2 regions of the Vibrio ishigakensis genome follow, and region 2 is predicted to be linked to the other one. Evidence: riboswitches for the same ligand, from Rfam matches in the RefSeq annotation. Region 2 holds a riboswitch; the other holds the start of a gene.

Region 1 (16,843 bases), on a different replicon from region 2:
AGACTCCGCCAAGTGCACAGGTTGTAAAACCTGCCAAGTGAGTTGTAAAGATGAAAAAGATACCAATCTGGGTCCTAAGTTCCGTCGAGTGTATGAGTACGGTGGCGGTATCTGGAAGCAAGATGGCGATACTTGGACACAAGACGTGTTCAACTACTACCTATCTATCGCATGTAACCACTGTAGCGATCCAACCTGTGTGAAGGGCTGTCCAACGGGCGCTATGCACAAGCGTAAAGAAGATGGTCTAGTGGTTGTTGACCAAAGCACCTGTGTAGGTTGTCGCTATTGTGAAATGCGTTGTCCTTATGGCGCGCCGCAATTTGACGAAGAAAAGAAAGTCATGTCGAAGTGTGACGGTTGCTATGAACGCGTAGCCCAAGGCATGAAGCCAGTGTGTGTTGGTTCTTGTCCGCAGCGTGCATTGGACTTTGATGAGATCCATATCTTGCGCGAGAAATACGGCACTCAGTCAGCTGTAGCGCCTTTGGCGGATCCAAGCTACACCAATCCAAACCTAGTCGTTCGTCCGCACTCAGACTGGCGTCCAACAGGCGATGAGACTGGTAGCGTTCTAAACCCAATGGAGGTATAAGTCATGCATGAATTACCACTGGTATTCTTTACCGTATTTGGTCAAACCTCTGTTGGTCTGTTTGCACTGGCTTTGATTGCTAAAGAGCTTGGCAAGATTGATGCAAATACGCTGAAAAAGGCCAACTTAGTTGCGGCTATTCTGATCTTTGTAGGCTCGGCGATTGGTGGTCTGCATATGGGACAACCTCTAAGAGCGCTTAACCTAATCTACGGCTTGGGCCGCTCACCTATGAGTAATGAGATTATTCTAAGTGGTCTGTTTATGGGTCTAGCGGGTGCAACGGTTGTGCTTACCCATCTTGGACGTGAAGCACTGGCTCGTGTTGCAAACGTGGCGACAGTATTGGCTGGCTTGGCATTCGCTTGGTCCATCCCTCAGGTATACCAGCTTGAAACCGTAGCGCCTTGGAATACAGTACACACCTCGCTACAAATGTGGATGACGGTTGTGGTCGCAGGTAGTGCGTTAGCAGTAGCCTTTGGCTCTGGACGAATTGCACTCTTTACCCTAATTGTGGGCGCTTTGGTGTCTGTAGCGGCTAAGCCCGATTACGTTGGATTTGTGGTAGAGCAAGCACCAGCATTGGCATCAGGCCAATATATGCTGTGGGCATTCCAAGTTCTGGCTATCGTGATTGCTTTGGTCGCAGGCATCTTCTGCGTGACTAAGCAGGATGCACCAAAGGCATTGATGGCCGGTGCGGCGGTATTAGTTATTGCTGGTGAGCTTGTTGGTCGCGTGGCATTCTACAATCTGTGGCAAATCCCTATGTAACCTCTGGGTTCAGCTACAAGGATGATGATTAAAAGAGGGACGTTGAGCCCTCTTTTTTATTTGGAAAAAAGCATGATTACTATGATTCCTAGAGTACTAGGTTACCTGTTTTACTATTCGCCAACTAAAGATGGTTATAGCGAAGCGCTAAATCTGTTACCAAACCTGCCTCAGGCTCTCGATGAAGATAACCAAGGCGCGGCATCGGCTCTGGTAAGTCAGATAAACGTGAATGAAAATAGAGACGAGCTTGAACAGCGTTACAATCAGTTGTTTGTTGGTTTGGGTGAACTGACTGCGCCGCCTTGGGGCTCTGTGTATTTGGACTCTGAGGGTATAGTCATGGGCGAGTCGACCGTAGACTTTCGGCAGTTTCTCGCCATCAATGGTATTGAACTGACCACGGAGATGAATGAACCTGAAGATCAATTCGGTTTGATGCTGATGACCTTTGCACAGCTTATGGAGTTAGAATCTTATGAGGCCGCCGCCGAGTTACTTCAAGTGCACCTGCTTCCTTGGGCTCCTAGGTATCTGGAGCTTTTGATTGCTGAAAACGATTCTTTCTATAGTCAGCTTGCACAGCTAGCGGATATCTATCTGAATGAATTGAAAGAGGCGTTTGAGATTGTGCCAGTCGCACGACCACTGTTTCGATAGGAAAGAAGATGACTCACAGCGAAAAAGATGAACGCTATTACCGCGCAGTGTTAGAACACAAGTCTGTCAGTCGGCGCGGACTGTTTCGCGGTTTGTTTTCTGGCGTAAACGCGACCACTAAGCAAGCTAAGACCCAGGATCAGATACGCTCTGTACCTAGGCCACCAGGCTCTGCTGAGGAGTCTATCTTTGCAAGGCTGTGCAGTGAGGATTGCAACCAGTGCGAGCAGGTTTGTCCTCAGCAGGTTATCTCTATGGTTGGTGGATTTCCGGAGCTATCACTGGATTACAATAGCTGCAGTGAGTGCGGTGAATGTGCTCGCGCTTGCCCGACATTGGCTATCTCCGCTCACTCTATCGGCACCGGAGCTATAGCTAGTATTTCGAGTAATTGTTTACGTCGAATGAGCCCAAGCTGCGAAGAGTGCGTACAGGTGTGTTCGCATGATGCTCTTTCTCTACTTAACAAAGGCGTTGAGGTAAACTCCGACTCCTGCAGTGGCTGTGGCCAGTGCCGTGAGGCTTGTCCTGCAATGGCCATCGATATGGTAATGAAAGGCTAAACTTATAAAAAAACAAACCTAGGAAATGAAAATGATTAACATGGATGTCTCTGAAAAACTGGTTATTCACACCGCAAGCGAGGACTGGCAAGCCAGCCCAGCCAAAGGTGTGTGGCGAAAGCCTCTAGAGAGGGAAGCTGCCGAGACAGGTTTGGTGACGTCTATTGTGAAGTATGAAGCTGGCTCAAGGTTCTCGGAGCACAGCCATCCGCTTGGAGAAGAGATCTTCGTTCTTGAAGGGGTGTTTTCCGATGAAGATGGTGACTATCCAGCAGGCACTTATATTCGTAACCATCCTGGTAGCAAACACTCGCCGTTTAGTGAGCAGGGTTGCACCTTGTTCGTAAAACTCAATCAGTTTGATAAAAAGGACCAGACCACAGTTCGTGTGGACACGCTTAACACTCCTTGGCAACCGGGCATTGGTGGACTAGAGGTGATGCCGCTTCATGGCTTTGAAGAAGAAAACGTTGCCTTGGTCAAATGGCCACAAGGGGAGCGCTTTCAGCCTCATTCTCATTTTGGAGGTGAGGAAATACTGGTTCTTAGTGGTGAGTTTCAAGATGAATACGGGCAGTATCCACAATACTCTTGGCTACGTAGCCCTCACATGAGCAAACATTTCCCATTTGTGGAACAAGAGACCATTATCTACGTGAAAACTGGCCATTTATTGCGTCGCGCCTGAGTTTTACCTAATTATTGTTTCACAACAAATGTTTGTTTGTTAGTATCCGGTCAATCGTATTAGTCGGGGAGCCTTTAGGGCTGAGATCGTTGAATTAAGTAAGCGAACCCGTTGAACCTGATTCAGCTAGCACTGACGTAGGGAACTAGTCGCCACACAAGCTATAGATCTATCTCTTCCAGCTACATAGGCTTTGGTTTCGCACGTCTGTCTGAATTGGGTATCCAATTAAACAGAAGGAACGCGCCTGTGTCTCAAAATCAAATCGCGAATGTACTGACTATTGCTGGCTCTGACAGCGGTGGTGGTGCAGGTATTCAAGCCGATATCAAAGCTATCTCAGCAACGGGCAGTTTTGCTTGCTCAGTGTTAACCGCACTGACCGCTCAGAATACTCAAGGCGTTACCGGTATCTATCCTGTTTCACCAGAATTTATCGAGCAGCAGCTTGATGCAGTGTTCTCCGATATCGACATTTCAGCGGTTAAAATTGGCATGCTGGCTGAAACCTCAGTCATTGAATCTGTGGTGAAAAAGCTTAAGCAATATCAGCCTAAGTTCCTTGTTGTCGACCCAGTAATGGTCGCGACCAGTGGCGACTTGCTTTTACAATCTTCGGCCATTCAAACCCTAAAAACCGAGCTTCTCCCTTTGGCTGATGTGATCACGCCAAACCTTCCAGAAGCTGCGACTCTGCTTGGCACACAAGTGCCAACTACGGAAGCAGAAATGAATGCCATGATTGATGGTCTGCGCGAGCTGGGCTGTAAGGCGGTTCTACTAAAAGGTGGTCATCTAGAATCTGAAGCTGACAGTACTGATCTGCTAATTACTAAAGACGCGGTCGAGCGCTTTACGGTTAAGCGTGTGGATACACAAAACACACATGGCACTGGCTGCACCTTATCTTCGGCAATTGCTTCTTACCTGACACAATCTGAATCTCTAACTGAGGCGGTAGCTAAAGGTAAAGACTACATCTCACAGGCTATTGCGCACGCCGATGAGCTCAACGTAGGTAAAGGTCACGGCCCTGTACATCACTTCTACAAGCTAAACAAATAATGCCAACCAGCATCTCTATTTCAAAGGGGCGTTTGCAGTTTAACGATGCAGAAACGCCTCTTTTTGAGCAGCTTAATCTGGATATAGAAGCTAACTCTTGGGTCACTGTCTTAGGGCAAAGCGGCTGTGGCAAAACCACTTTGCTCAGACTCATGGCCGGACTGTTGTCTGAGTCTGCGCAGTGGCAAGGTGATATTCACTTTGGTCAAGGAGAGCTCAGTGACAACATCGCTTATATGGCGCAACAAGACCTGTTGATGCCTTGGCTGACGGTGCTGCAAAACGTCTGTTTTAGTGACCGTTTTGGTGATAGTAAATCTGTTGATATCCAAACCAGAGAGCATGAAGCTAAAGCACTTCTCGCTCAGGTAGGTTTGGCAGGCAAAGAGTCTTACTATCCGAGACAGCTTTCCGGTGGCATGAAGCAGCGGGTAGCCCTCGCTCGTACCCTAATGCAAGACATGCCAGTAGTATTGATGGATGAGCCTTTCTCAGCGCTCGATGCTGTAAACCGCTATAAACTGCAGAATCTTGCGGCTGAGATGCTAAAGGATAAAACCGTCGTTCTGATCACCCATGACCCTCAAGAAGCCCTTCGCCTAAGTGACGCGGTTTACTTAATGGAGTCGACACCAGTGAAAATGACTCAGATCCCAGTGCCAGAGTCTAAAACGCCACGTGCTCTAGATGCTCAGATGGCAGAGATTCAGCAAAGCATTATTGAAAAGTTGGGGGCTGAACATGAGTAATTTGGCTCAGCAAGACTTGTCTAAGCGTCTGAAAAACCAGTCATCACATGTGGTGAGACTGCTTATCTCTTGTGTTGTGGTTCTGGGTTTGTGGCAAGCGGTGGTGGTGCTGTTTGAATTGCCTAGTTTCATTTTGCCAGAACCCTTAGCGGTAATGGATAGGTTGCACACTCGTTGGGACGTACTTTGGCATCACACCTTTATTACCTCACAAGAGATAGTGCTGGGCTTGTTCCTCGGCTTGTCGATGGGGCTTTTATTTGCGCTTCAAATGCTGCTGTTCGAGCCCCTACGTCGATGGCTACTGCCGATACTGATTGCATCACAAGCGATACCGGTTTTTGCAATAGCACCAATCTTAATGCTTTGGTTTGGCTATGGCATTGCCTCGAAAGTGGTGATGGCTGCGCTCATCATCTTTTTCCCTGTAACCACCTGCTGTTACGACGGCCTGAGAAATACACCTCGCGGCTATTTGGACCTTGCGAAAACCATGGGCGCGACCCGTTGGCAGATGCTGACGCAAGTAAGATTGCCAGCTGCCATGCCAGCCCTTGCTTCCGGTATTCGCGTAGCTGTTGTTGTGGCTCCAATCGGCGCTGTGGTAGGTGAGTGGGTTGGCTCAAGCGCAGGACTTGGTTATCTGATGCTACAAGCTAACGCACGCATGATGATTGATGAGATGTTTGCTGCGCTGTTTGTACTGGCGCTTATCTCGGTCACCCTTTATTTCATAACCGATAAGCTATTAAACAAGTTTATCCCTTGGCAATTTGATTAGGGCTATTAGTCCTTATTACTCACGGAAGACACTTTGAAACTACTCAAATCACTATTCGCCACTGCTTTGCTGATGCTAAGTGGTCAAGCACTGGCACAAGAAAAAACTCTTACCTTAATGTTGGATTGGTTTGTAAACCCAAACCACGGCCCAATTATCATTGCTCAAGAAAAAGGCTTTTTTGCCGAGCAAGGACTTAAAGTTGAGATACAAGAGCCTGCAGACCCAAGCGTGCCTTCAAAGTTGGTAGCTGCAGGGCGTGTGGATATGGCTATCTCTTATCAGCCTAATTTCATTATTGATGTGGAAGCAGGTTTGCCTTTGGTTTGGACAGGCACCTTGCTCGCAACGCCGCTTAATACCTTATCTGTACTTGATAACGGCAAGATCAAAACCCTCTCGGACCTGAAAGGAAAAACCGTTGGCGTAGCCGTTTCTGGAAGTGATGAGAAGATCATCAGTAAGATGCTGCAAAGCGAAGGCATTAAGTTTAGCGACGTTAAGATAGTAAACGTTGGTTGGGCACTGTCTACCTCTCTAGCATCAGGTCGAGTTGATGCGATCTGGGGTGGTATGCGTAACTTTGAGTCTCATCAGCTTGAGCTAGAGGGCTTCAAAGCTAAATCCTTCTTCCCTGAAGAGCATGGCATCCCACCTTATGATGAGCTGATGTATGTGGCGAACGCTAAAAACCACGATGCGGATGCGATAGCCCGCTTCAATAAGGCACTTGAGCTTGCCACCCATTACATCATCAATCACCCAGAGGCAGCTTGGAAAGAGTTTGTTGCTTACAACCCAGATACTCTAAATAACGAGCTGAACCATAGAGCTTGGAATGACACGCTTACGCGTTTTGCACTGCGTCCGTCGGCTGAAAACGTGGAACGTTATGATGATTACGCCAAGTTTATGCATGAGCTTGGCATCATCAAAACCGTTCCAAACAAAGACATCTACTTTATTCACTAAAAGCATGCTTTACCCTTGAGTGAGGGTAAAAAGGAAGAATCATGAAAAAAACACTACTTGGCTTGGCCGCAACCTGCGCGCTTGCCATCAGTCCAGCGACTTTCGCTAAAGACAACAAGCTTACCTTGATGCTGGATTGGTTTGTAAACCCGAACCACGGTCCTATTGTTATCGCTCAGGAGAAAGGTCTGTTTGAGCAGCAAGGTATTGAGGTAGAGATCCAAGAGCCAGCTGACCCGAGTGTTCCAGCAAAGCTGGTAGCGGCAAACAAGATTGATATGGCTGTATCTTATCAGCCAACTCTAACCATAGATGTTGCGGCAGGTCTGCCACTGATTCGTAGCGGCACGCTTATCTCAACGCCCCTAAATACCTTGATGGTGCTGGATAACGGTAAGATCAATTCTCTTGCTGACCTGAAAGGCAAAAAGATCGGTATTGCCATTGCGGGTAACGAAGAGGCTACTATTGGTACCATGTTGGGTAGCGAAGGCGTGGACTTTAAAGACGTGCAGATCATCAATGTAGGCTGGGCTCTTTCTTCTTCTCTAGCGTCTGGCAAAGTCGATGCCATCTGGGGTGGTTTACGTAACTTTGAAACCAATCAGCTAGCAATCGAGGGCTATAAAGCGAAAGCCTTCTTCCCAGAAGAGCACGGTGTGCCCGCTTATGACGAGCTAGTGTTTGTGGCGAATGCTAATAGTTACGACACGGAAAAGATCAAGAAGTTTAACCGCGCTATTGAGCTGGCGACCCAATATATCGTTAACCACCCAGACAAGGCGTGGAAAGAGTTTGTTGCTTATAACCCAGATACCCTTAACAACGACCTTAACCGCCGCGCTTGGGAAGATACCCTAACTCGTTTTGCACTTCGTCCTGCAGCGGTTGATCACCAACGCTACGACGATTACGCCGAGTTCATGCATAAGAATAAGATCATCAACAGCGTACCAAACAGCGAAAAATACGTACCTTCTCTATAAATCGGAGTCATCATGAAAGTATCTCAACTTATCGAAGCGTGTCGCGAAGAGTGGCAAGGCTATATCGAGCACAGCTTCGTTCATCAACTGGCCGATGGCTCATTAAAACATGAAGCATTCTTGCACTATCTAAAACAAGACTTCTTGTTTTTGAAGCACTATACCCGAGCGTATGCACTGGCTATCTATAAAGCGAAGAGCTTAGAGCAAATGCGAAATGCACTGCCGAGCCTGCACAATTTGCTCGACTCAGAGATCGGTCACCACGTTGAATATTGTGAGAAGTGGGGCGTAAGTGAAGCCGAGATGGAAGCCGAGACCGAAGACTTCGGCACTGTGGCTTACACTCGCTATGTACTAGATACCGGCAGTCAGGGTGATTTAGTTGATCTCTACGTTGCTTTAGCGCCTTGTGCTATCGGCTATGGCGAGATCGGTGCTAACCTTGCCAAGCGAGATTCAACTGTTCAAGAAGGCAACCCATATCAAAGCTGGCTAACCATGTACGCCTCAGAGGAGTTCCAAGAGGGCGTGGTGAAGTGCATAGAGAACCTAGACAACCTTCTTGTTGATATCGAACCAGACAGTGCTCGCGCCAAAGAGCTAATCGAAGTATTCCGCACCGCAACACGCATGGAAATTGCGTTTTGGGAGCAAGGCCTAAACGCCGCCAAATAAGGATAAAAAATGGAAACCTCACATATTATCGAATCCCTAAAAACACTGCGTGAGAATAAGCCGCTGGTTGTTAATGTGACCAACTATGTGGTGATGAATAACACGGCTAACGCACTGCTGGCGGTGGGTGCATCACCTATTATGGCGCACTCTTCTCGTGAAATGGCAGAGATGATGAGCTTTGCTGGCGCACTTGTGATCAACATTGGCACCTTAGATAGTCAGTGGGTACCGCGCATGATGTTTGCGGTTGAGCAAGCGAATATTAACTGTAAGCCTGTGGTACTAGACCCTGTAGGTTGCGGCGCCAGTACACTGCGTACCGAAGTTTCTCGTCAGATTGCAGAGCAGGCTGAGACTCTAATCATTCGTGGCAATGCTTCAGAAGTGATTGCCCTTGCCGGTGAACAAGCACAGTCTAAGGGCGTAGATGCCTTGGACAGCAGTGATTCAGCAGTAGCTGCAGCTCAATACTTGGTCAATGAGTATGGCGCTTCGGTAGTTATCTCTGGTGCTGCGGACTATGTAGTAAGTAAAGAGGGCGTAGTGAAGCTAGAAAATGGCAGTGAGATGATGCCTTATGTTACTGGCATGGGCTGCTCACACACGGCGATTACCGGCGCCTTTGCTGCCATAGGCGAGCTAACAGGCGTTGCTGCAACGGCTATCCTGGGTGTTGCTGGCGAGATTGCTACTGAGAAATCAGCAGGCCCAGGTAGCCTACAAATGAATCTGCTAGATACCCTGTATGAACTGGATGAAGCGACTATCGCTAAGCGTCTTAAGATCAGCAAAGCATAATCGAGGCATGTAATATGAACCCTTATGAACTCTACTTTGTTACCGATGAACACCAAGAGCTAAGTGCCCTCTGCAAAGTGGTTGAACAAGCCATCGAAGGCGGCGTAAGCATGGTACAGGTTCGCGAAAAGCATGGCGATGTTCGCGCCTTTATTGAGCGAGCGCGCGCAGTAAAAACGGTAATGCAAGGCAGTAATGTGCCTTTGATCATCAACGATCGCGTAGATGTAGCACTTGCTGTCGATGCATGTGGTGTTCATTTGGGTCAGTCAGATATGCCCGTTGCCGATGCAAGACGCCTGATAGGCAAGGATAAAATACTAGGTCTATCGGTTGAGAGTGAAGCGCAGCTCATTGAAACGCAGAGCTTTGATGTGGACTACCTTGGAGTGAGCGCTATCTTTGCTACTCCAACTAAAACCAATACCCTTAAGCACTGGGGAGTTGAAGGTCTGCGCAAAGCGGTTGAAACCTCGAATAAGCCGCTGGTGGCGATCGGTGGTATCAATACCTCTAATATCGAGCTTGTTTCTGCAACGGGTGTTCATGGTATCGCGTTGGTTTCAGCAATTTCGGCAGCAGAAGATCCAAAGCTTGCGTCTGAAGAGCTTCTTAAGCTTATGCGTTTAGCCTGATTCGATTGATATTAGAAAGCCTACCGCTATTACTAGGGGTAGGCTTTTTTCGTTTCAGTGGTTAGTTTTCACACAGCTTGGGTTTTGTGATGAGCTTACTCACGCCGTACCACACTAACGGCAGAGCCATAATAAAGGCCATTACTTGTAGCGAGCCCATAGGGAGCAGATTCACTAGTCCAACTAGCGTTGACGCTCCAGCCATTTGAAAGAAACCAAGTAGAGACGCCGCTGTACCTGCGCGTTCTGAGAATGGCGCTAGGGCTGAGCTGCTACAGATAGCTAGGGTAAAACAAAAGCCGGTACTTGCGATAAACACAGGACCCATAAATGCAAATGGGTGATGCACATTTTGCAGTGCCACAATAAGGATGGCTGCGGTGGTACACATTGCAATCGCAAGCTTCAAAGAGTTCGACTGACCGATACGGTTAATCACAATTGGAGCAACGAAAGAGGCCAGAATATTGATAATGGCGTTGCTACCAAACCACAGAGAGAATGCGGTTGGGCTCATGCCTAGCTCTACCATTAGGCGTACCGGTGCAACACTGACAAAGGCGATGATGATAGCCATAGCCAGCATTACAAGACCTGCGTTGAAACGGAATGTAGAGTTCTGCAAGATCGGTTTGTACTGCTCCCAGTTAATAAGCTTGTCACTAGCAATAGTATTCGATGGTCGTGTTTCAGGAAGCTTAAGGGTGGCAATGAAGGTCACCAATAGGGCATAACCTGCCATAAAATAGAAGGTCGCTCGCCAGCTCCAGGTTTCGCTCAGCCAGCCACCCACAAGAGGAGCAAGGGCCGGGATAACGCAGATAACACCATTGATATAGCTATAGATAGACGCTGTTTTTTCCGTGCTATAGCTGTCGCGCACGCCTGACATTACGCCTACCGAAACAGCGCAGGTTCCTAGACCTTGAAGTACACGCGCGAACCACAAAATTTCAATTTGAAGCGCTAATGAGCCAACCACAGAACCTAGAATGTATAGCGCAAGGCCGCTTAGAATAAGTGGTTTGCGTCCGTATCGGTCTGCTAAAGGTCCCGCAAGAAGTTGTCCTAAACCAAGCGCAGCTAGAAATATAGTGATGGTGATCTGAATATTCGCCATCGGAGTGCTTAGGTTTTCTGCCATTTGAGGAAGTGCTGGCAGATAGATATCGATGCCCATTGGGCTAACTACGATAAGCAATAAAAATAGATAAAGTGGGGCTTTGCGGCTCATTATTTTTCTCAAGGTGTTGCTAATGGAAAGGATAGTAACAGCGTTGAATTATGAGAAATATTGAATTATTGTCATTCCATAATTTCTATTTTGGAATATCTGGTGAAGCTAGACCATATCGACCTTAATTTGCTTCGTTTGATGCTGATCTTGCTTGAAGATGGCAGTGTAAGCCGAGCGGCAACACGGCTAAATCTCAGTCAATCTGCAGTGAGTAAACAACTGACTCGCTTGAGGGAGCAACTGGGTGAGGTATTGGAAGACCCTTTGTTTATCCGAACCGGTAGGGGGTTAACGCCAACGGCTAGGGCGGCCAAGTTAGAAAAACCACTGCGTCAGTGGTTAAGAGACTCACACATTATGTTGTTGCCCGAATCGTTCGATCCTGCAACCGATGAGCGAAGCTTTACCATCAGTATCTGTGAGACTGCATTCCCGGTTATTGTTCCGCGTTTAATGCCAAAACTGAACTCGCTTGCGCCAAATATGCAGCTCAGTATTGTACCGAAAACTAAACAGAGTCTGAGTCATTTGAATCAGGGAGAACTGGATCTCTTAATTACGGCAAAAGATACTGATAGGCGCGCTCAGGCATCGTTTCATATCTCCGACATTGGCGACCAACCTAATCTTGAGCTCTATCGTGATAGGCATATTTGTTTGGTAAGTCAGTCTCATGCGATTAATGCTGACAACTGGGATGCGAAGGCGTTTTTAGATACGGATCTGGTTAGGATCTTTGTGGATGACAGTGAGTTTTGGCTGTTAGACAGAGTGGTGTCAGAGCAGGGATATAGGCTAAATGACAAGGCCAAGGTTCCAGATTTTCACAGCGCAGCACTTCTTGCACAACACTCGAACATGATGTTGGTTTGTACCTCTATCTTTGCTAACCAATTAGCAAACAAATATTCCCTGAAAGTCTTGCCTCTGCCGTTTGACCTTAAACCTGTAAGTTATCGGATGTTGTGGCCGACCATGCTTGAGCGAGATTCGGCTCACCAATGGTTGCGCGAGCTCATAGCGGAGTGCTGTAGTGATCTAGCTTAGATTTTGGTTGATTAAGAATTGACCAAGATCAATTCCATCTTAATTGGCAAAACGGCCTAGAGCTCTTGCTACCTATACTTTAAATAACAGATAAAGTAGGAGGTAGGGATTATGGATTTCACAGAAAAACTACGCTTACGAGAGAAGGCTGCCGAGGATATCTTCTTCGCTGCTCGGGATAGAGAGCTCATTGAAGCCATGCATGAAAGGCAAAGACAAGAGCGGTTAGAGCGAGCTGAAGAGGAAAACCCGCTTGAAGAGTTAACCACTTCAGCGAAATAGGATGAAACACAGTTTTGGAGCTTGGCTCCATCCTTTATTCCTTTTTATCATCCTTTTTGACCGCCTTTGCGATATCAGAAACGGCTTCCACTAGATTGATAGGCAAAGGGAACACTATTGTGGAGGTCTTATCTGAGGTTATCTCGGTGAGCGTCTGCATATAGCGAAGTTGCAACGCGTTGGGCGCTTCGTTAAGCATCTCGGCTGCTTCTTTAAGCTTGCTCGAAGCCTCCAGTTCCCCGGTCGCGTGAATGATTTTCGCACGTCTATTACGCTCAGCCTCCGCTTGGCGGGCGAGGGCGCGAACCATACTTTCATTAAGGTCTACATGCTTCACTTCTACAGTCGCGATTTTTATTCCCCAGTCATCGGTTTGTTGGTCTAGGATACCTTGCAGATCCTTATTGAGCCTTTCGCGCTCTGAAAGTAGCTCATCAAGCTCATGCTGACCGAGCACAGAACGCAAGGTGGTTTGTGCTAATTGGCTGGTGGCATCGTTATAACTTTCGATGTTGTTGATGGCCATTTGAGGGTCAACTACTCGGAAATAAACCACAGCGTTTACTCGAACAGAGACGTTATCACGGGTAATAAGGTCTTGTGTTGGCACATCTAACACCACGGTACGCAGGTCCACACGAACCATCTGCTGCACGATAGGGATCAAGATAATCAGACCTGGGCCTTTTACCTCTTGGAATCGGCCAAGAAAAAAGACCACGCCACGCTCATACTCACGCAACACTTTAAAGATTTGCGTCGCAAGTGCGATGACTAAGACGAGGACGACAGCTGTTGTATAAAACATAGGGATAGGCATAAGTACCTCCTAGTTATCGGAATCGGGTATTACGGTAAGTGTTAATCCATCGATGTGGGTGACCGTTACCTTGTCACCTTTCTTGAGTGATTCTGTGCCAGATATGTGAGCTTTCCAAAGCGCGCCATCCATCTGGACTCGACCTGTGCCACCCACGAAATCGTCAATAACGACAGCGACCTTTCCAGAATAGGCTTCAACACCTGTTGTAACGGCGCGTCGACGCACTTTCAGTAGCAGTCCCACAGTGACTAGGATCAGTGCGACTGAGAAGATGGCAACGCCCACGATGAGAGGGATGGCAATCTGGAAGTTGGGTAGGTCGCTGTCCATTAGGAATATTGAGCCAAGTATAAAGGCGACTACGCCGCCCAGGCCCAAAATACCAAAACTGGGGTTAAAGGCTTCTGCCACCATCAAAGCAATACCGAGTAGTAGCAATGCAAGGCCTGCATAGTTGACGGGCATCATTTGTAGCGAGTACATGGCAAGCAGTAGGCAGATACCACCGAGCACGCCGGGTAAGCCAATGCCAGGGTTATAGAATTCTAACAGTAAACCATAGATGCCGATTAGCATCAGGATGTAGGCCACGTTAGGATTAGTGATCACAGCCAAAAGCTCGGCTCTCCAATCCGGCACTCTATCAATAATCACTGGATTCTCTATGCTAAGGGTAACGGTACGGTTATTCAGATTAATGTCACGGCCATTCGCCAGTTGAGTGAGCTCTTCTGTGGAATTAGCAATAAAGTCGATAACGCCAAGCTCTAACGCCTCCTCTGACTCAATGTTGGCGGCTTCACTTACTGCTTTTACAGCCCACTCTGCGTTTCGACCATGCAGCTTGGCGAGCCCCTTGATGTACGCTTTGGCATCATTGATAACCTTTTTCTCCATGGCGGTTTTAGCCGGCACTTCTTCGCTGTTACTCGGTTCTTGCTCAGGCTTTTCTTCATCATCACTTGAAGAGGGTTGTGTGGGTGGACCTCCCATAGAAACTGGTGTCGCGGATCCAAGATTAGTAGCATCGGCCATGGCCGCAACATGACTGGCGAGAAGGATATAGGTACCGGCGCTAGCAGCTCGCGCACCAGATGGGCCAACCCAAGTCGCCACAGGTACGCTCGAGGCAGTGATTGAGCTGATGATATCGCGCATTGCGCTATCTAGCCCGCCGGGCGTGTCCATTTTAAGGACGACCATGGAGACGCCCTGCGCCTCAGCTTCGGCGATTTCTCTGGAAAGATAGTCACTGACGGCAGGGCCGATAGGGCCTTTGACGGGTACGACCCACACAGTGTTAGCAAGTAGTTGGCTTGAAAATAACAGCAGCGCTGCGAACCATAGACGAAAACGAGTCATGCAGTGCCCCCTTTGGAGAGTCTGATGAACATCTAATGTTAAGTATAGTTACGGCTCAGGGGGCGGATCAGATCCGAGGAACGAAAGTTCCTGACTTTAAAGCTTAATTCCAAAGTGCTGTAAAAGAAGCTGCTCGCGTTGTTCTATTGGGTATTCATGAACGTCTCTGCCTTGAGGCGTGGATTGGATAAGTTCGTGTTCAGATAGAGTGATTCGAGCGTCACTATCAATTCGAGATACGATCAAACGTTTATGAAACACAGATTGTGGATCGCTTTGTATAAACGCCTTTGCTCTCGCGAATGCCTTTCGTTCAATGGGTTGATTAATAAACTGATAGCGAGTTTGTATACCATCGGAGTTTTTAAACTGGAGTTGGTAGGTGTTATTACCAATGTCATCGACCCAGTACTCGGTACCTAGTTGACGATTAGGCTCGTTGTGATCTAGGGGAAGGATACCCCAAATACCGCGACCATCACCAATATCGACCAAATAAGGTTTTCCTGATATCTCTGCAATAAGCGCGAGGTGATTGGCTTGCTCTCTCAAGTCTCCCTCTACAACCATTTGTGCTTCGATACGATAGCAAGGTACCTCAAGGTGCTGGAGTATTTTCAGAAGTAGCGCATTCATCTCGAAACAGAGCCCACCGCGCTCTTTGACGATCAACTTTGAAAACACATCCTCAAAGGCATCTTGTATTGGAAGCCCAACTAACACATCTAGGTTTTCAAATGGGATGCGATTGACCATGGCCTCAGTGATTTGTTCTATATTGCGCTTGCTGGCTTTAGAAGGAAGAGCAATACCTAAGCGGTTTTCCAACAGGATAAGGTGTTCAGCAGTAAGGCGGATCATGGTCGAATAGGGAGTTAGCAAAGGGGGCGGTCAGTGTGTCATAAAGCCATGATCGAATATAGGAAAAGAGCACGGACAGTGCCGTGCTCTAATTTATTTACCCATTGCTGGCAACCAATCAAGGATGGCACTTTTAAAGCTCGGTCTCTTGATGATCTCGTTCTTCCAAGCCTCTAGGTGCTTGTAGTTCTCAAATGGATAGTTGGCAACTTTGAGTACAATTAATTGTGGTACCCAAGCGATGTCAGCCAATGAAAAGTCATCACCTGCTAGCCATTTGTGGTCTTTAAGGCGTTCATCCATCTTCTCGAAGCAAGCATCGATAACCGAGGTTGCATCAATTACATCTTGCTCAGAGAAACCTTCGTTCGAGTTAAATCTTTCATGAAATTCCAGCAAGGCTTTGTCGAAGGTTTGGTTTTTACGATAATCCGCCATCACTTCTTCTGAGCGCTTCATCTTGTCGCTACTTGCTGTGTTGGAATACATATAGGTTTTGATAGACAGGTGGTTATCTCTGGCGAGATACATCCATTCGAACATGCGCTCTTGTTCAGCTTTGGACTCAGGACGAAGCGAGTTTGATACGAACTTGCTATCGATGTAATCGATGATGTCGGCTGAGTCTATGATGACTACGCCGTCATCTACTAGGGTAGGTACTACCGCATTTGGGTTGATGCCAATGTACTCTTTGGTCAGTTGCTCACCCTTCATAAGACTGATTGGGTGACTTTCCCAGCCCAGATCTTTCTCTTCAAGGGCTAGTCTTACTCGCATTGCGCAGTTAGAAAAGCCGGTGTGATACAGGTGCAGACCCTTAAGGTCTAAAACGGTTTTGTTGGTTGGATTAATGATGCCCATCTTACTACCTCTATAATTTTTAACTAATCAGAATTTAGTTGATAAATGCAACTATAATTACGATAGTTGATATTGTCAATTATATTTGATGGGAGTATAAAAAAGGCCTGAATGTACAGGCCTTAGTGAAAGTTGGTGATCTATGCGGGTAGGGGCTCTTTCATTACTCTTTGCTGGAATTGCTGCGGACCTTGTAGCACTGCTCGCCCTACTGCCGCGAGATCGAACCACTGGTTTTGCAGTGCTTGTTCGATGTAGCCGTGGGTTTCTATGCCGCCAACCCCGATAATAGGTACCCCGAGATTTGCTTTTTTCAGATATGCAGATTCGGAGACTAGGTAGCCTTCACCGCGCCTATCTTTAGGACGGTTCCATCCTCCTATGCCAGAAGAGACATCTATGATACCTACGCCAGCC
Region 2 (15,076 bases):
TGATAAGACCCAAAGCCACTAGCATCTGACCACCGGAGAAGTCCATCACAAACTGAGTGAACTGCAGGCCGATACCCGTCTGTCCAACTACACCTACGATAATGCCCGCTGCGCCACATGCTGCCGAGATTGGCAGGGCCAGTAGCGCACCGTTTTTCATACCCAGCAAAAACTGTGAGAAGTTGATTCGGCTGTGCTTACGCATCGAAGCCACTACTAGAATAGCGGCACAACCTGCGACACCTACCAGTAGAGGCGAGTAAGCCATCATGAGTAGCACAGTGATCAGTACAAGCGGGACCAGGTGGTGCGCACCGTGCTTCATCACCTCAATCACGGCTTCAGTGCGACTAGCTGCTTTAAGATCCAGCTTGCACGCCATCAAATGCACATAAAACAGGGTACAGAAGAAGTACAAGATAGCCGGAGCAATAGAGGCAAACATGATGTCGCTGTATGGCACACCAGTAAACTGCGCCATTACAAACGCGCCCGCCCCCATGATAGGTGGCATGATCTGACCACCTGTCGAGGCAGCGGCTTCAATACCGGCTGCTTGCTCAGGCTTGTAACCTAGCTTCTTCATCATAGGGATGGTGATAGACCCGGTGGTTACTGTATTGGCGATAGCTGAGCCTGAAATAGAACCCAGACCTGCCGAGGCGAGCACTGCCGCTTTCGCTGGTCCGCCACGGTATTTACCGGCGATGGAAAATGCCAGATCAATAAAGAACTTACCGGCGCCGGTTACCTCAAGGAAAGCGCCAAAGAGTACAAAGATAAATACTGTGGTCGCAGCGATACCTAGGGCTGAACCAAAAATACCGTTGGCAGAGAAGATCTGGAACTGGATCAGCTCTTGAAGGCTGTAGGTCTTGGTTGCAAAGGCGCTTGGTAGCATATCCCCAAACATGGAATAGCTAAGAAATAGCATGGCAATAAGCACCATAACCAAACCGACAGTGCGGCGACACCCTTCCATCAGCAGTGCAATCAAGGCGATGCCTGCGGCCATATCTAGGTCAGAAAGGCCATAAAAGAGATAGTCGATATCGTTATAGTCGAACACCGTCATGCGATAGGCAGCAAATACCACCAAGGCACTTAGCGCGACATCAAACACCCTACCCGGCAGGTAGAGCTTGCTATGAGGGTTTTTAATCAGTGGGTAGTGCAAAAAGATCAGCACTAGCACCCAACACAGATGTATTGGACGAAAATAGGTTGCAGAAATGGTTGAGGTAATACCCTGCCAAATTTGGAACACCGAGAGCGCGACCGCAACGGTCAGCACCAAATACCCAAGCATCTGCGTCAGCTTGTGGTACGGCAAATTTGATTCTTTATCAGTGACAACTTCCATATAGTTCACTCTGGCTGGTTGGGTTTTAATACAGAAAAAGCAAGACTCTAGTTAGAGCCTTGCTTTAGTAGAGCTAAATTATTGTGCAACAGAGTCTAGATATTTCTTCGCACCTTCGTGTAGAGGCACACCTTGCAGACGCTCAGCGTTTGCTGGAGTAGTCATCTCAGCCATCTTAACGACCTTGCGAACCTCTTCCATGTTCTCGTATGCCGCCTTGGTTAGGTTAAACGCCATCTCTTCATCCATGTTCGCGTTAACCACAAGTACGTTCCATACGCTCAAAGTCGATACTTCACCTACGTTGTTGTAAACGTTCGCTGGGATGTCATAAGAGCTGTACGCTGGGTTCTGCTCAATGAATGCCTTGCTCTCAGCATCTGAGATAGAAAGCACCTTGATCTTATGAGTCAGGGCAACCTGAGTTACTGCGCCAACACCTTGACCACCAACGATAAAACCAGCATCAACCTGCCCGTTCGCTAGCGCATTTGTGGTTTCAGAGTAGTTTAGGTAAACCGCTTTGATGTCGTTCTTCACATCGATACCGATAGACTCAAGCAGTGCTGCTGAAGTTACCGCAGTACCGCTTCCTGGTGCGCCAAGAGAAACGCGCTTACCTTTAAGGTCTGCTAGAGAGTTGATGCCTGAGTTATCTAAAGTCAATGTATGCACTAGGTTTGGATACAGTGCGAAAAGGGTTTTCACTGGCATCTTTTTAGGGAATTTGCCTTCACCTTTATAAGCATCCAGCACTACGTTGCCCATTGCAATACCAGCAATCATGTCACCGCGAACCACTTTGATGGTATTTTCAACAGAAGCTGCTGTTACCTCAGCTTTTGCGTTTACATCCGGCACATGCTCACTCCATACCTTTGCCAGAGCACCACCAAATGGATAGTAGATACCGCTTTGACCGCCAGTACCGATTGAGTAGTTTGCTGCGCTCGCAACAAACGGCAGCATAGCCAACACTGCCCCAAGAAATTTACGTTTTAACACTATCTTCTCCTTGATATAAATACGTATGCAATCGAGCCTGCATGCGTAGCTAGTTATTCAAGATACGAGAATACTGATGTGTTTAAAGGCGTCCATTTTTGCAAACTATAAATGTGAGCAAAATGTAACTATTTGAAATACAAGTGTGAACAATAGCTCATTTATGAACTTTATAATATTGGTCAGCCATATCGCTTCTCAAACGCCTGAACCAAGAAATCAATCAATAAGCTGATGCGCTTTGGCTGATGCAAACGGCTGGCATAGATAAGGTTCAAATCCGCACTGTCTAGGTTTAGATGATTAAAGTTCACCTTAAACCCTTGTAAAACTGGCACTAATATCCCATTGGCCAAGTCTTGCTTTACATCCAGATTAGACTTAAGCGCTATACCCTGCCCCTGGCTTGCCCAGTAGCGAATCACCTCACCATCATCGGAGAGCATGGCTGGTTCTACCGTAATGGAATATTGATCCTGCTTATCTTTAAAGTGCCAGTTTCTCAGTGCTTCGTTGTTTCGCATCATTACCAAACAGCGGTGGTCTTTAAGCTCACTCGGCGAGCGTAAGGGTGCATAATTTTTCAGATAATCAGGAGATGCCACCAGTAAGCGATGACTCTTTGCTAACTTGCGACTAATAAGAGAACTGTCCGGCAGATCCCCATAGCGGATAATCAGATCCATACCCGCCTCGGTGACATTAAACAGGTGGTCATGGAAGTTGAGCTGTGGGGTTACATTTGGATAGAGAGTGCAGAACTCGGATAAAAGTGGCAATAATATCTGTTTGGCCACATCCTTGGGCGCGCTGATCTTAATCGTACCTCGCACATCATCCGACTGATGAGTGAGCACATTCTCAAGCTCAGCTACCTGCTCTAGTATCTGCTGACACTGACGATAATACTCAGCACCAGAGTCGGTCAATGAGATATGGCGCGTGGTACGTTGCAATAGTTTTACCCCGTAGCGCTGCTCGATAGCCTTCAGTCGTGTGGTCACTGTTGCTGCCGACAAGCCCAATTGATTCGCGGCTCCTACCAAGCTTAAGTTGTCCACAATAGCGACAAACATTCGCATATCCTGAAGCTTATCCATACTCATACCATTATTAAAAATTATTGAATAGTTAATTCAAATTTTTGCTAATTATTAAAATAATAACAAGCAGTATTATCTGCTCCATACCAAACAGTTGGAGCGGAACATGAACAAATTTATTGTCGTCGGCGGCACATCCGGCATCGGCAAAGCACTAGCAGATACCCTCGAAAAACAAGGTCATGAAGTCATCGTCGGCAGTCGTCGAGCTGGTCTAAATATTCAAGACAATCAATCTATTCAGAACTTCTTCAAAAACGCGGGAGAGTTCGACCACCTCATTATCACCGCTGGCTCTTATGCCCCGAGCGGTGGGGTTAAAGAGCTAGACCTTGTCGAGGCAGCAGATGCCTTCGATACCAAATTCTGGGGAAGCATGCGCCTAGTTCAGCAAGCTATCCCTTACCTAAAAGGCTCAATTACCCTTACCTCTGGCATGCTGTCTCGAAAACCGGTGGCAAATACCTTAGTAAAAACCGCCGCCAATGCTGCCCTCGAAGCAAGTGCAAAGGTACTGGCAAAAGAGTTAGCTCCAATCCGAGTTAACGTAGTCAGCCCCGGCCTTACTCAAACAGAAGCCTATTCAGGCATGAGTGAAGATTCTCGCCAAGCCATGTTCGAAAACGCATCTAAGTCTCTGCCTTTAGGCAAAGTCGCCACTGCAGATGATCTGGTAGGCGGCTATCTGCTGGCAATAGAGAATCCTGTAATCACAGGTTCAGTTATCGATATCAATGGCGGCGCACTGCTGTAAGGAGCATATGATGAAAAATGCACACAATGAAAAAATGCCACTTTCAGTTTGGCTACTTACCCTTTCGGCGTTCGCTATTGGCACCGCTGAATTTGTTATCGCTGGTATTTTGACCCAGGTATCAGAATCTCTGCACATCACCGAAGGACAGGCGGGCAACCTTATTACCGCCTATGCGTTGGCCATCGTTGTCGGCGGTCCGATTTTGATGCTGGCGCTATCTAAGGTAGACAAGCGTAAAGCGCTACTTTCTCTACTTGGGCTATTTATTCTGGGCAATCTTATCTCTGCGACCACCCACTCTTACCATCTATTGCTGCTAAGTCGCGTGTTGTCTGGTCTTACACAAGGTCCTTTCTATGGCATCGGCGCGGTAGTGGCAACCCAGCTGGTATCAGAAAAAATGGCAGGTCGCGCGGTAGGTCAGATGTTTGCAGGCCTTACTCTAGCGAACGTGCTTGGCGTACCTGCTGGCACTTGGATTGGCAATGAGTTTGGCTGGAACACAACCTTCTGGGCGGTTGCCGTACTTGGAGTACTGGCAACGGTATTGATTGCCTTTGTTATCAAGATCAAGCCGCAAGCGGAGGCGACTCCTCTTAGTAAGCAAGTGGGCGCATTTAAAAACCCTGCCCTACTCTCTGGTCTTGTTATCACAGTATTGGGATGGTCCGGCTTCATGGCTTTCTACGGCTACATTTCACCTATCGCTGAAAACGTGGCTCATATGCAACGTGACAATGTCACCTGGCTACTTATTCTAGTTGGTGCAGGTCTGGTAATTGGTAACCACCTAGGCGGGAAAAGCGCGGATATGAATCTCAGTAAATCACTCACCCTTTGGCTTGTTGCAACAATCGTTGTGCTGATTGCTCTAGGCAGCTTTGCCAGCAATACCACTGCCTTTATCGTGCTCGCCTTTATCTTCGGTGTGGTCTCTTTTGCCAAAGTACCTGCAATGCAACTAAGGGTTATGACCCATGGTGGAGAAGGACAGGAGCTGGCAGCAACCGCGAATATCTCAGCTTTCAACCTAGCCAACGCCATCGGCGGCATGATAGGCAGTAGCGTTATCGACGCCCGAGCGTTTAGCACTCAGTCATTGCCCTACTTTGCCATCATCATTCCCGTTATCGGCCTAATGTTCTTGTTACATAACAACCGAAGAATGAAAGCCATAGCAACCGCCTAACCCTTTTAAGTCGCACCTAGGAGTGCGACTTCTTTATTTGGACTAGCAAGTTTTCTAAAAGCCACTAGTAATTTCCCGAGTTATCTTAGTCGCTCTGCCAGCGTAAATTATCTACATGGTAAGAAGTGGAGCGGCAGAAATATGAACTCAGCCTCGATTGTACTTTCAGTTCAAAAACCTAGTGGTCATTTCACGACGTGCGAGAGCATTAAAGGTACTTACGCCAAGTGCTCTAACCTGTTCTCACAGATGAGCACAGAGTATGTAGACCATGGAGATTTAATCTATCGAGTGGACTTGGTTGACGAAAAAGAAAACGTTGTCTCGCGCAAGATGCTCAGAAATGTTATTGAAGGCGACCTGTTCAGTTTCGCGTAAGGCGAAGCACAACAACAGGCCCACCTTACCCTTTTAAGTCATCAATTCGCTGCTTGACCAATGCACTAGCCTTTCTTGATCTTCTGAGCTTTCTTACGCATCACCCAGATAATTGCCAGTCCACCTATCAGCATCATTGTGATACCTACATACATGACAATCCTGTATGTTTTAGCCTGAGATCCGGCCTTCGACAAAGTAGATTTCACTGACTCTAAGTTACTAGCACCTATAGCGTTAACCAGGTTGCCCTCACCATTGAGATAGGTAATGGCATAATTTTCTGCATTCACCGTTAGAAGAGAGCCCAACACTTTATCTCCTACACCACTCGCTAGCATGTGCCGCTGTAATGAAGTGGAAAATTCATCAATTACCGTAACCATTCTCCAGTTGTCGTTTTGGTCTTTTCTAAAGACCAGTCGATCATTTTCGTTATCGAGTGATAGGGCAATCAGTGACACCGAATCCGGAGCATTTAGCTGATAGTCACTGACACCTCGAGCACAGGCTACTTCTAGAGAAGAAGACGCCTCACAGTTAGCAAAGTGTTTAAAAAGCAGAGTAATTGGGACATCACCAGCGTTAATGGATGCAGTATCGACGGAGTAAGAGTGATTTGCCTTACCTTGTCCGCTCATGGTAACGAACAGGCCAAACACAATCAGTGCAATACCCACGTACAGTTTATCTCTTAGTTTTCTATCCATTACCGTCCCACTCAAATTCAGCAATCGCGCTCAAAAATCGAAAGATAGCAGAATACGATTTTGCGATGACGATGTGAAATAAGATTGAGAAAAAGCAGGTGCTTTAATAAGCGAATAGACTATCGGCCTGCTCTGGACTGGGTTTTCAGGCTCAGTGCTGATCAAAGAATCGTTTTAGTGCAGGCAGTAATCGAGATTCAAGCTGAGAAAGAGGTAGATACAGCCATCTGCCTTCATTACTAAATGCACTCATGTCGTAGTGATCAAGGTAAGGGCCAATCACGAATACCTTACTGGCATGATGCAGTCCCGAATCCAACACTCTTTTGTAATAAGCACAATCAAGAACCAGCACATCCCCTTCTTCCAATGCTGGCTCTTTACCCTCGCTTGAATACACAAAATTAACCTGAGATAGCTCAGACTTTAGGCTGGCCTCTAACGCCTCAAATAGCTTTCTGTCACCGTAAAATTGAATCTTCACCCTAGAGTCTAATTTTAAAAAGAAATACCTAACCAAAACATGGCAGAGGGCACAGGCTTTCGTTACTGGTAGATTTACTAGTGAACCGATGAAGATTTACTAGTGGCTTATAGTGAAAAGCGAAAACAAAGATGACAGCAATCCTTATGCAACATAGCTGCTGTAGACTGCAAATATCCAATAATTTCAATTACTACCGTCTTGCGCTACACACTGCACGCCCAAACAGATATTCATTTCGAGCCAGACATGAATCAGCTCTTGATTCACGATGTTGCGATACACCTCGAGCCACTACAATCTCGGCTTCTAGTCCATTTGATAGAACATCGAGCACAGGTAGTCAGCCTTGAGGATATCGTGCAAAAGGTTTGGCAGCGCTCGCACGTATCCGACAATCTGGTTCGTCAGGTCATCAGCGCATTAAGAGGGCATCTGGACGATAACGCTAGGCCCTATCACATCATCAAAACCATTCCCAAGCAGGGTTATTTGCTAGATATTGAGGTCACGCAAAGCAAGATTGGCCAGCCCACTCTCGGAGCTAAGATCAAGCAGTATTGGAAGTGGGGCGCAGGTGTTGCCTTGATTGGATGCGCCACTTTAAGCGGAATTCATTTTTTCTCTCACTCAGCACCAAGCCAGCGCATCAATGAAGTGACCAAGCTGGTTATTCACCCGTTCACGCTGGAGAGTGAACAAGACAGCGACCTATCAGACAGCATTGAGAATTACCTTTTCTACGGGCTTAATTCCAAGGGCATAGATGTTTATAGGCATAGGCTCAATAGCGATGCAGATCAGCTTAGAGGAAGCCTTACCGAGCAAGGAAACAGCTACAAGCTCACTCTGTTTCTGGATGAGGGTGAAGGACAAGCCATCAAGCTAGAAAAGACCTTTACCCTAGATGACTACTTCACCGCAATAGGCGATCTCGCCACCGAACTTAAAACCGAGATAAATCATGATGACTGGCAATATCAGCCAAGTAATCATCAAGTGACCTCGGTGAACAATTTCGATGATTGGCAGGTGATCTCTGAAGGGATTGAAAGCCTCTACAGTGGCAGTGATGAGCTTGATTCGATCACGGCTGAGCTCGATGAGATCCACCAACAAGGCAGAGATAATTATTTGGTGGACGCCCTGCTCTCTTATTCAAGCTCTGTGGAATACCTCAAGCGTCAAGATGAAAGCACTAAAGCCGAGGCACTCATGTTTGCAAAAGAGGCATTCGAGCAAGATCCAAGATGCGATATCAGCAATCTCTCATTAGGCTTGGCGCTTATCATCAACCAGCAATATGACCAAGCCTACCCCTACCTGAGTTATGCGGTAGAAACCGCACCTAGCGCCTTAGGTTTTTACCTGCTGTACAAGGTTGACCAAAAGACCCAAAACGACAAGGGTGCGGATTATTATCACAAACGCTTTCAATCTATGGCAAACAAACCATTGGACGGGCTGTTTGTGCTTTCAGCATTGAAATAAAAAAAGCTAAAAGGGTTTGAAAAAGGTTTGCATGGGTAAACCTTTGCCTTGCCTCAAAAGAGTTACACATTGAAGATTGCACACTGTGCCCAGTTTCAATTAACCCTTTTAGAGGCACAAAACATGATTAAAAAGCTCGCCTTTCAGATCATCCCAATCCAAATTTTCTTTTTTATCTTCTGGTTTAAGAACGGCTTTATCGACAAGGTAATGGGTGTAACCCTAGGCATTATTACCCCGGAAACGGCATATCAAGGTGATACCTGGGCGGGCTGGAAAGGCTATATCGTAGGCACTTGGGACAAGAGTCAGGTTGCGCATGCAGTACTAAGTCCTACCTTCGACTTTATGTTCCCTATTTTGATCCTGCTGCAATGCCTGCCTTTCATTCTGATTATTCGCTCTGTGCTAGCGGGCGAGTTTATGGCAGAGAAAGAGCGCCCTTGGCTACTTCGCGGCGCGTTTGCTTCAATTTTTGTGGCCGGTTGCATGGTGTTCACTCAAACACTCGCAGGCGCAAGCGATGGTAAATACCTATGGCAATTCATCGCCTTTAGCATGATAGCCATCATGTATATCCGAAACGAACAAGGTAAGTAAGCCAAGATAACGCCCCACACTGGGGCGTTTTACAGTTGACCCTGGTCAGAAAATATAAGAGCATCAGCTCGCATTTTTTCTATAGGTTCAACATGTCAAAACTCAAGCAACTCAAATCCTTTTTCACCGAAGTCATGGATTTTGGTTCTCGCGTCTGGGTGGTGAGCGTACAAGCAGGCAAGGGCAAAGGCGAGTCTTATATTGTAAATGAAGACAGCTTCAGCGAGCCCCTGTCGTGGATGAAACGCAAAGGTTTCGATGAATCTATGCTAGCTCGAGTAGAAAAGATGAATCGCTCGCAAACCATGGACTTTGAGCTTAAAGACATTACCTATCGACTGCTTCGGGTGAAATAGGTCAACAGACCCTAGTAGCCACGATTCTTCCAAAACTGCGCCTCATCTCGCCCAACGACCTTAAAGGTTTTCTCAGCGACAACCTTGCCGTTCATCTCCAGCACCATGCGCCATTCCCCAAGGTTACTCTCCAGGCCATCGATTGGATGCATCAACTGAATAGTATCCCCAAGATAGAAGTTCCAGTCATTGCTGCGCACATAGATGTCTCCATCAAACGGGGCTAGCACCTTACCTTTCTTGTTAATAATGCCAGGGTGATAGATGCAGTAATTAAGCAGTACGCCCTTGGCCTTTTTGATGTTCACAATAAAGCCAAATTCAACCTCTTCGTCCGCCACTACAGTGGTAGTGAATTCTTTGATTCTTGGAAGGTCTTTGGAGTCGGCATCCCAGTGGGAGTAGATACCATAGGAGGTCATTTCGACGATGGGAGTGCGTTTAGCCACGTTTGTTCTCTGCTAGTAATTTGAGTGAGAGTTTAAAGCGAACATAAATGGGGAGCAAGCCATTGAATGTAAGGCAGTTTCCCAAGTGTGGCTTATACTGTTATCAAACGATAAGAGGAAAGGAAGCACCCTATCAAAGCCAAAGGAATGGTTGAGAAGTTGCTAGCCACAGGATTCGTGCTGCTCACCTTAGTGTGGGCTGGATGCTGGGTGTACAACAATAACTGGTGGACTGAGAACCTGCTCTCTCTACCGGGGCTGTTTTTCTATCTCTACCTCGTCATTGCCGCACTCTCTTTTATCATCAGGCTACACCTGCTTGGCATAATCGCGCTAGTCACAGGTGGGCTCTTTTACGCCTTTGCCCCGCCAGAAAAAGCCCTTATTGCCCAAGAGTGTGGTGACGCCCTTACCATAGTCCAGTACAACCTCGCATTTGAGAATCAAAACCTCACGCAGTTCATCGACTATCTGGAAAAAGAACAACCAGACTTAGTGGTAATGCAGGAAGTCTCCCCTGAGCATGGCGAGCAATTTGATAAGCTCTCTAACTTGTATCCATATCGCTTTGGCGGACAACCTAAGGTTGGCTATCCATCGAACCAATTGATCCTAAGCCAAGAGTTGCTTTACGGACTTAACCTGTATGAAGCGCCCTACGGTGGCAAACTCATTCGAGGAGTTTGGCAGCCAAGAATAGGACTAGACATAGCTACCTACTTTGCTCACCCACCCTCACCACGCACGGAAATTTTGTGGTACCAAAGAAATAGCATGATAGCCACTATTCAAGAGTTTGCCGCTCTCTCAGCCACTAAGCACAACCTCATCATGGGGGACTTTAATCTCTCATCCACCACGCCTCGCTATGAAGCCCTGTTCCCTCAATATGAGAACGAACCAGTACTCAGTTGGGCGGCGTTCGACATACTGGGCTTGGATGTACCTCTAATGGCTAGCGCCATCGACCACCTCTGGTATCAAGGGGATACAGACAGCGCTATCTGTGAAAGAAGAAGCCTCAGAGAAATCCAAGGCTCCGACCATTACCCAGTGCTAACTAGGCTCTATTTTGAACCCTAGTCAGAGGTCTCATGATAGATAGCAGCACCCTTCGCCTTAAACTCAGCAGACATCTTAGCCATACCTTGTTCAGCTGATTCGAGCTCGATAGTCTGCGCCTCGTTTTTGGCCGCAAACTCGCGCACCTCTTGAGTGATCTTCATTGAGCAAAATTTAGGACCACACATAGAGCAGAAATGTGCGACCTTAGCTGACTCTTGAGGCAAGGACTCGTCGTGATAGGTTCTTGCTGTATCTGGGTCTAATCCAAGGTTGTACTGGTCCTCCCAGCGAAACTCGAAACGTGCCTTTGATAAGGCATTGTCACGCATCTGCGCACTTGGATGGCCTTTTGCCACGTCACCGGCGTGAGCGGCAATCTTATATGCAATAAGACCTTGCTTTACATCTTCTTTATTGGGTAACCCCAAGTGCTCTTTCGGGGTTACATAGCAAAGCATGGCGCATCCATACCAAGCAATCATGGCGGCCCCTATTCCTGAGGTGAAGTGATCATAGCCTGGGGCAATATCTGTGGTTTGCGGGCCTAGGGTATAGAAAGGCGCCTCATCACAATGCTCAAGCTGCTTATCCATATTCTCTTTGATAAGATTCATTGGAATATGCCCCGGACCTTCGATGATGGTCTGCACATCGTATTGCCATGCGATCTTTACAAGCGCTCCGAGAGTCTCGAGCTCCGCAAATTGCGCTTCATCGTTGGCATCCGCAATAGAGCCTGGCCTCATACCATCACCCAGCGAAAGTGATACATCATAGGCAGCGCAGATCTCACAGATCTCCTCAAAGTGCTCATACAGGAAGTTCTCTTTATGATGAGACAAACACCATTTCGCCATGATAGAGCCACCACGAGAGACTATGCCTGTCAGGCGTTTAGCCGTCATAGGTACGAAACGAAGCAACACGCCGGCATGGATAGTAAAGTAGTCCACCCCCTGCTCGGCTTGCTCAATCAAGGTGTCACGGAAGATCTCCCAGCTCAGATCTTCGGCTATGCCGTTTACCTTCTCTAACGCCTGATAGATAGGAACCGTACCGATAGGCACCGGAGAATTACGAATGATCCACTCACGAGTTTCGTGGATGTAGCGACCGGTGGAGAGGTCCATGACCGTATCTGCACCCCAGCGGGTAGACCACACCAATTTCTCCACTTCTTCTTCGATAGAAGAGGTCACCGCAGAGTTACCTATATTGGCATTCACCTTCACCAAGAAGTTTCGGCCGATGATCATTGGCTCCGCCTCGGGGTGATTGATATTTAGCGGAATAATTGCGCGCCCTCGAGCTACTTCCTCGCGCACAAATTCTGGTGTGATCGGCTCACCTATTACGGCGCCAAAGCTCTCACCGGGTGCTTTTTGGGTAAGCACAGGATCAGTGACCTCAGCGCGAGCCATGTTTTCTCGAAGAGCAATGTATTCCATTTCCGGGGTAATAATGCCTTGGCGGGCATAATGCATCTGAGTAACACGCATACCCTCTTTTGCCCTGCGTGGGGGCTCAAGTGCCTCAAATCTAAGATGATCCAAGCCATCATCAGCAAGCCTCTGCTGGGTAAATCCAGAGCTCGCCTGTACCAGTTGCTCGGTATCTTCTCGCTCCAAAATCCAGTTGGAGCGAAGCTTTTCTAGCCCCTTTCGAACATCAATATCCGCACTAGGATCGGAATACGCACCCGCGCAGTCATACACTTTCAAAGGCGCATTGGACTCAAAGATTGGAGCATCTTTAGTGCCACCAACCAAGGTATCGGTTTGATGGATTTGGCGCATACCTACCCTGATATCAACTCGACTTCCTTCAAGATAGATCTTCTCTGAATTAGGGTGCTGAAGAGGTTTTAGGGTATCGATAAATTGTTGAGCCTTAGCTCGGGTTTCGCGACGATTGGACATTAGCAAACTCACTTTTATAACGAAATGAAATTGCTTGTCTGGAGAAATGAGAATGTGAAAGTTGAACGCACCCCTCGCCCCAGGGCGATAAATACGTAACGGTTGAAATTCAGATTGAACTTCTCTGAATTTCGCTTGTTTCCTTCGCAGGTTCTAACCTGACAGGTTCAACGGATCCCGAATTAACGGTCTCAGCCAAAAGGCACTCCGACAAGATGAAGCCAGAGTATAGCCATGTAATTCAATAAGATACAAGCCCGACCAATCAAAGCTTGAACTTCACCTAAGCCGCCATATGTTTCAGAAATGCAATCAAGCCTTTGAATAAGGGCTATAGAATGAAGAAATTTTATTCAATAAAATCAGATGCTAGGGATGGAGGTTCGTTGATTTACAGATGAAAAAGGATATTCGTGTTTAAGAACAGTCACTACATCAAAAAGAACATAAAAATGGCCTGGCCTATCGCACTCAATGCTTTGCTAATGCAAGGCATGTTGATGATAGATACCCTGCTGATCTCTCCCCTTGGTGAAGGCTCACTAGCGGCTATGGGTATCGCCAGCACGATAGTCGCGCTACTACTTGGGGTGCAAAATGCGCTAGCAAACGGCTCACAAAACGTTCTATCCCGCGCTTTTGGTTCCGGCAAAGCTGACCTTATTTCAAAATCATTTCTGTCTGGAATGATCATCAACTTGTCGGCTGCGATCTTATTCTTCCTAATGATCTCAGTACTAAAGTGGCCACTGATAAAACTCCTCAGCCAAGATACACACCTATACCAAGACATCGATGCCTATCTGTCGGTGATAAAATACACCTTGATACTAACGGGTATATCTCAGGTTTCTATCGCGCTATTCAATGCTATGGGTAAGACACATATCCCGCTTCTGAGTTATCTGTTGACCATGCCAGTAAACGCCGTGGTTTCTTACTATCTGATAAACGGCATTGGCAGCTTCAATGGTATAGGCATCTCCGGTGCAGCCTTGGGCTCAGTAATCGCGCTAGGTCTAAGAATGACCTTCTTGCTCGCTTGCTTACGATTTCAGAAAACCTCTCAACTCTCTTTCTCCAAAGCATTTGATGGGATAAAACGAAACGTCACTCTGCACTTCAAAGAGATCTTCCCCATCGCCGCCAATATGATGGCTCTAGCCATGGGCCTCGCGGTGTATAACCTCTTGTATACACAGCTTCCGACCGAAGTGTATGCTGCTGTAGTCATGGTCACTCCTTGGCTCTCCGCCCTAGCTCAGTTCGTTGTTGCTTGGGCCGTATCCTCAGCAATTACCATCTCTCAGGCCATAGGCTCCAACAACCTAGAAACCCTAGATGCGGATGTAAACCTCAGCATAAAGGTTACCATAGCGGTATCGGCGCTCATCTCTTGTGCCTCTCTGGGACTCAGCCTTATCATAGATAAAATCTATCCAGGTCACTCCCAACAAACCTACGAGGCACTGGCCACCATAGCCCCGCTCTATATCCTAATGCCATTAATCCAAGGCTATATAACCGTGCACGGACAAGTTCTTAGAGCCTTAGGCAAAACCACTGCAGTATTTAACATCAACTTTGTCACCCGCTGGATCATAGCCCTGCCATTATTTGCCTTCGCTGTACTCGTTCTAAAGGCGTCAATCTTCTGGGTCTACGCCATTACGGTCTTCGAGCAGGTGCTTAAGATAGTGCCAATGCGATATCAGGCTCGTAAATTCTTGAAAGAGTTTGATGGTAAGAAAGCGAAAGAGTTGATGTATGACTGATGAAGCAAGAATATGGACATTCGGGTATTGTCGCTTACATTGTCTCTATCAGAAGAGTTATTGAGAAGAAAAACAAAAAAAGGCCTGATAAATCAGACCTTTAGAATGTGGCGGTGAGTGAGAACTTTCAAGCACGCTTTTAACTCTCTGATTTTAATGAGTTATTTTTTAGAAATTCGATTTTTCTATCCAATTTCCTATCCTTTTAACAAATGTGATCAGCATCACAAACAAGCGTCTACTGTGGTCAAAAAAACCGGCGCAAACCGGCTTTTTTAGTCGTGAGTATTGTCCAGATATTATAGCATCTGACGCTTCAGTTTTTGAGCCTCAAACCAATCAATGACTTCGCTTTCCACCCAACCAACACGACGCGCTGATAGTTTAACAGGATGCGGAAAACCACCATCACGCATTAAGACGTACAAACTC

Evidence for each region. Region 2 has a riboswitch for thiamine pyrophosphate ahead of thiC (phosphomethylpyrimidine synthase ThiC). Riboswitches for the same ligand answer to the same signal wherever they lie in the genome.
Region 1: another riboswitch for thiamine pyrophosphate. It lies ahead of thiD (bifunctional hydroxymethylpyrimidine kinase/phosphomethylpyrimidine kinase); the one in region 2 lies ahead of thiC (phosphomethylpyrimidine synthase ThiC).

Annotation. Positions count from the first base shown of each region.
Region 1 is NZ_AP024882.1:1,648,196-1,665,038, reverse strand. Features, by position in the region: gene Pcarn_RS21485 (DMSO/selenate family reductase complex B subunit) at 1-595, shown strand, start outside; gene Pcarn_RS21480 (dimethyl sulfoxide reductase anchor subunit family protein) at 599-1,372, shown strand; gene Pcarn_RS21475 (molecular chaperone TorD family protein) at 1,445-2,032, shown strand; gene Pcarn_RS21470 (4Fe-4S binding protein) at 2,041-2,595, shown strand; gene Pcarn_RS21465 (cupin domain-containing protein) at 2,627-3,283, shown strand; TPP riboswitch at 3,338-3,444, shown strand; gene thiD (bifunctional hydroxymethylpyrimidine kinase/phosphomethylpyrimidine kinase) at 3,533-4,348, shown strand; gene Pcarn_RS21455 (ABC transporter ATP-binding protein) at 4,348-5,097, shown strand; gene Pcarn_RS21450 (ABC transporter permease) at 5,090-5,878, shown strand; gene Pcarn_RS21445 (ABC transporter substrate-binding protein) at 5,912-6,850, shown strand; gene Pcarn_RS21440 (ABC transporter substrate-binding protein) at 6,892-7,836, shown strand; gene tenA (thiaminase II) at 7,849-8,514, shown strand; gene thiM (hydroxyethylthiazole kinase) at 8,524-9,315, shown strand; gene thiE (thiamine phosphate synthase) at 9,330-9,950, shown strand; gene Pcarn_RS21420 (multidrug effflux MFS transporter) at 10,012-11,184, opposite strand; gene Pcarn_RS21415 (LysR family transcriptional regulator) at 11,287-12,234, shown strand; gene Pcarn_RS21410 (hypothetical protein) at 12,346-12,516, shown strand; gene Pcarn_RS21405 (slipin family protein) at 12,551-13,324, opposite strand; gene Pcarn_RS21400 (NfeD family protein) at 13,346-14,701, opposite strand; gene Pcarn_RS21395 (arylamine N-acetyltransferase family protein) at 14,798-15,583, opposite strand; gene Pcarn_RS21390 (glutathione S-transferase family protein) at 15,656-16,426, opposite strand; gene Pcarn_RS21385 (NADH:flavin oxidoreductase) at 16,567-16,843, opposite strand, start outside.
Region 2 is NZ_AP024881.1:1,771,951-1,787,026, forward strand. Features, by position in the region: gene Pcarn_RS08005 (TRAP transporter permease) at 1-1,363, opposite strand, end outside; gene Pcarn_RS08010 (TAXI family TRAP transporter solute-binding subunit) at 1,442-2,368, opposite strand; gene Pcarn_RS08015 (LysR family transcriptional regulator) at 2,551-3,468, opposite strand; gene Pcarn_RS08020 (SDR family oxidoreductase) at 3,578-4,225, shown strand; gene Pcarn_RS08025 (MFS transporter) at 4,236-5,417, shown strand; gene Pcarn_RS08030 (hypothetical protein) at 5,559-5,795, shown strand; gene Pcarn_RS08035 (hypothetical protein) at 5,861-6,505, opposite strand; gene Pcarn_RS08040 (hypothetical protein) at 6,657-6,989, opposite strand; gene Pcarn_RS08045 (transcriptional regulator) at 7,239-8,480, shown strand; gene Pcarn_RS08050 (hypothetical protein) at 8,604-9,080, shown strand; gene Pcarn_RS08055 (hypothetical protein) at 9,173-9,436, shown strand; gene Pcarn_RS08060 (DUF3859 domain-containing protein) at 9,448-9,885, opposite strand; gene Pcarn_RS08065 (endonuclease/exonuclease/phosphatase family protein) at 10,033-10,968, shown strand; gene thiC (phosphomethylpyrimidine synthase ThiC) at 10,965-12,869, opposite strand; TPP riboswitch at 12,992-13,089, opposite strand; gene Pcarn_RS08075 (MATE family efflux transporter) at 13,322-14,644, shown strand; gene Pcarn_RS08080 (helix-turn-helix transcriptional regulator) at 14,944-15,076, opposite strand, start outside.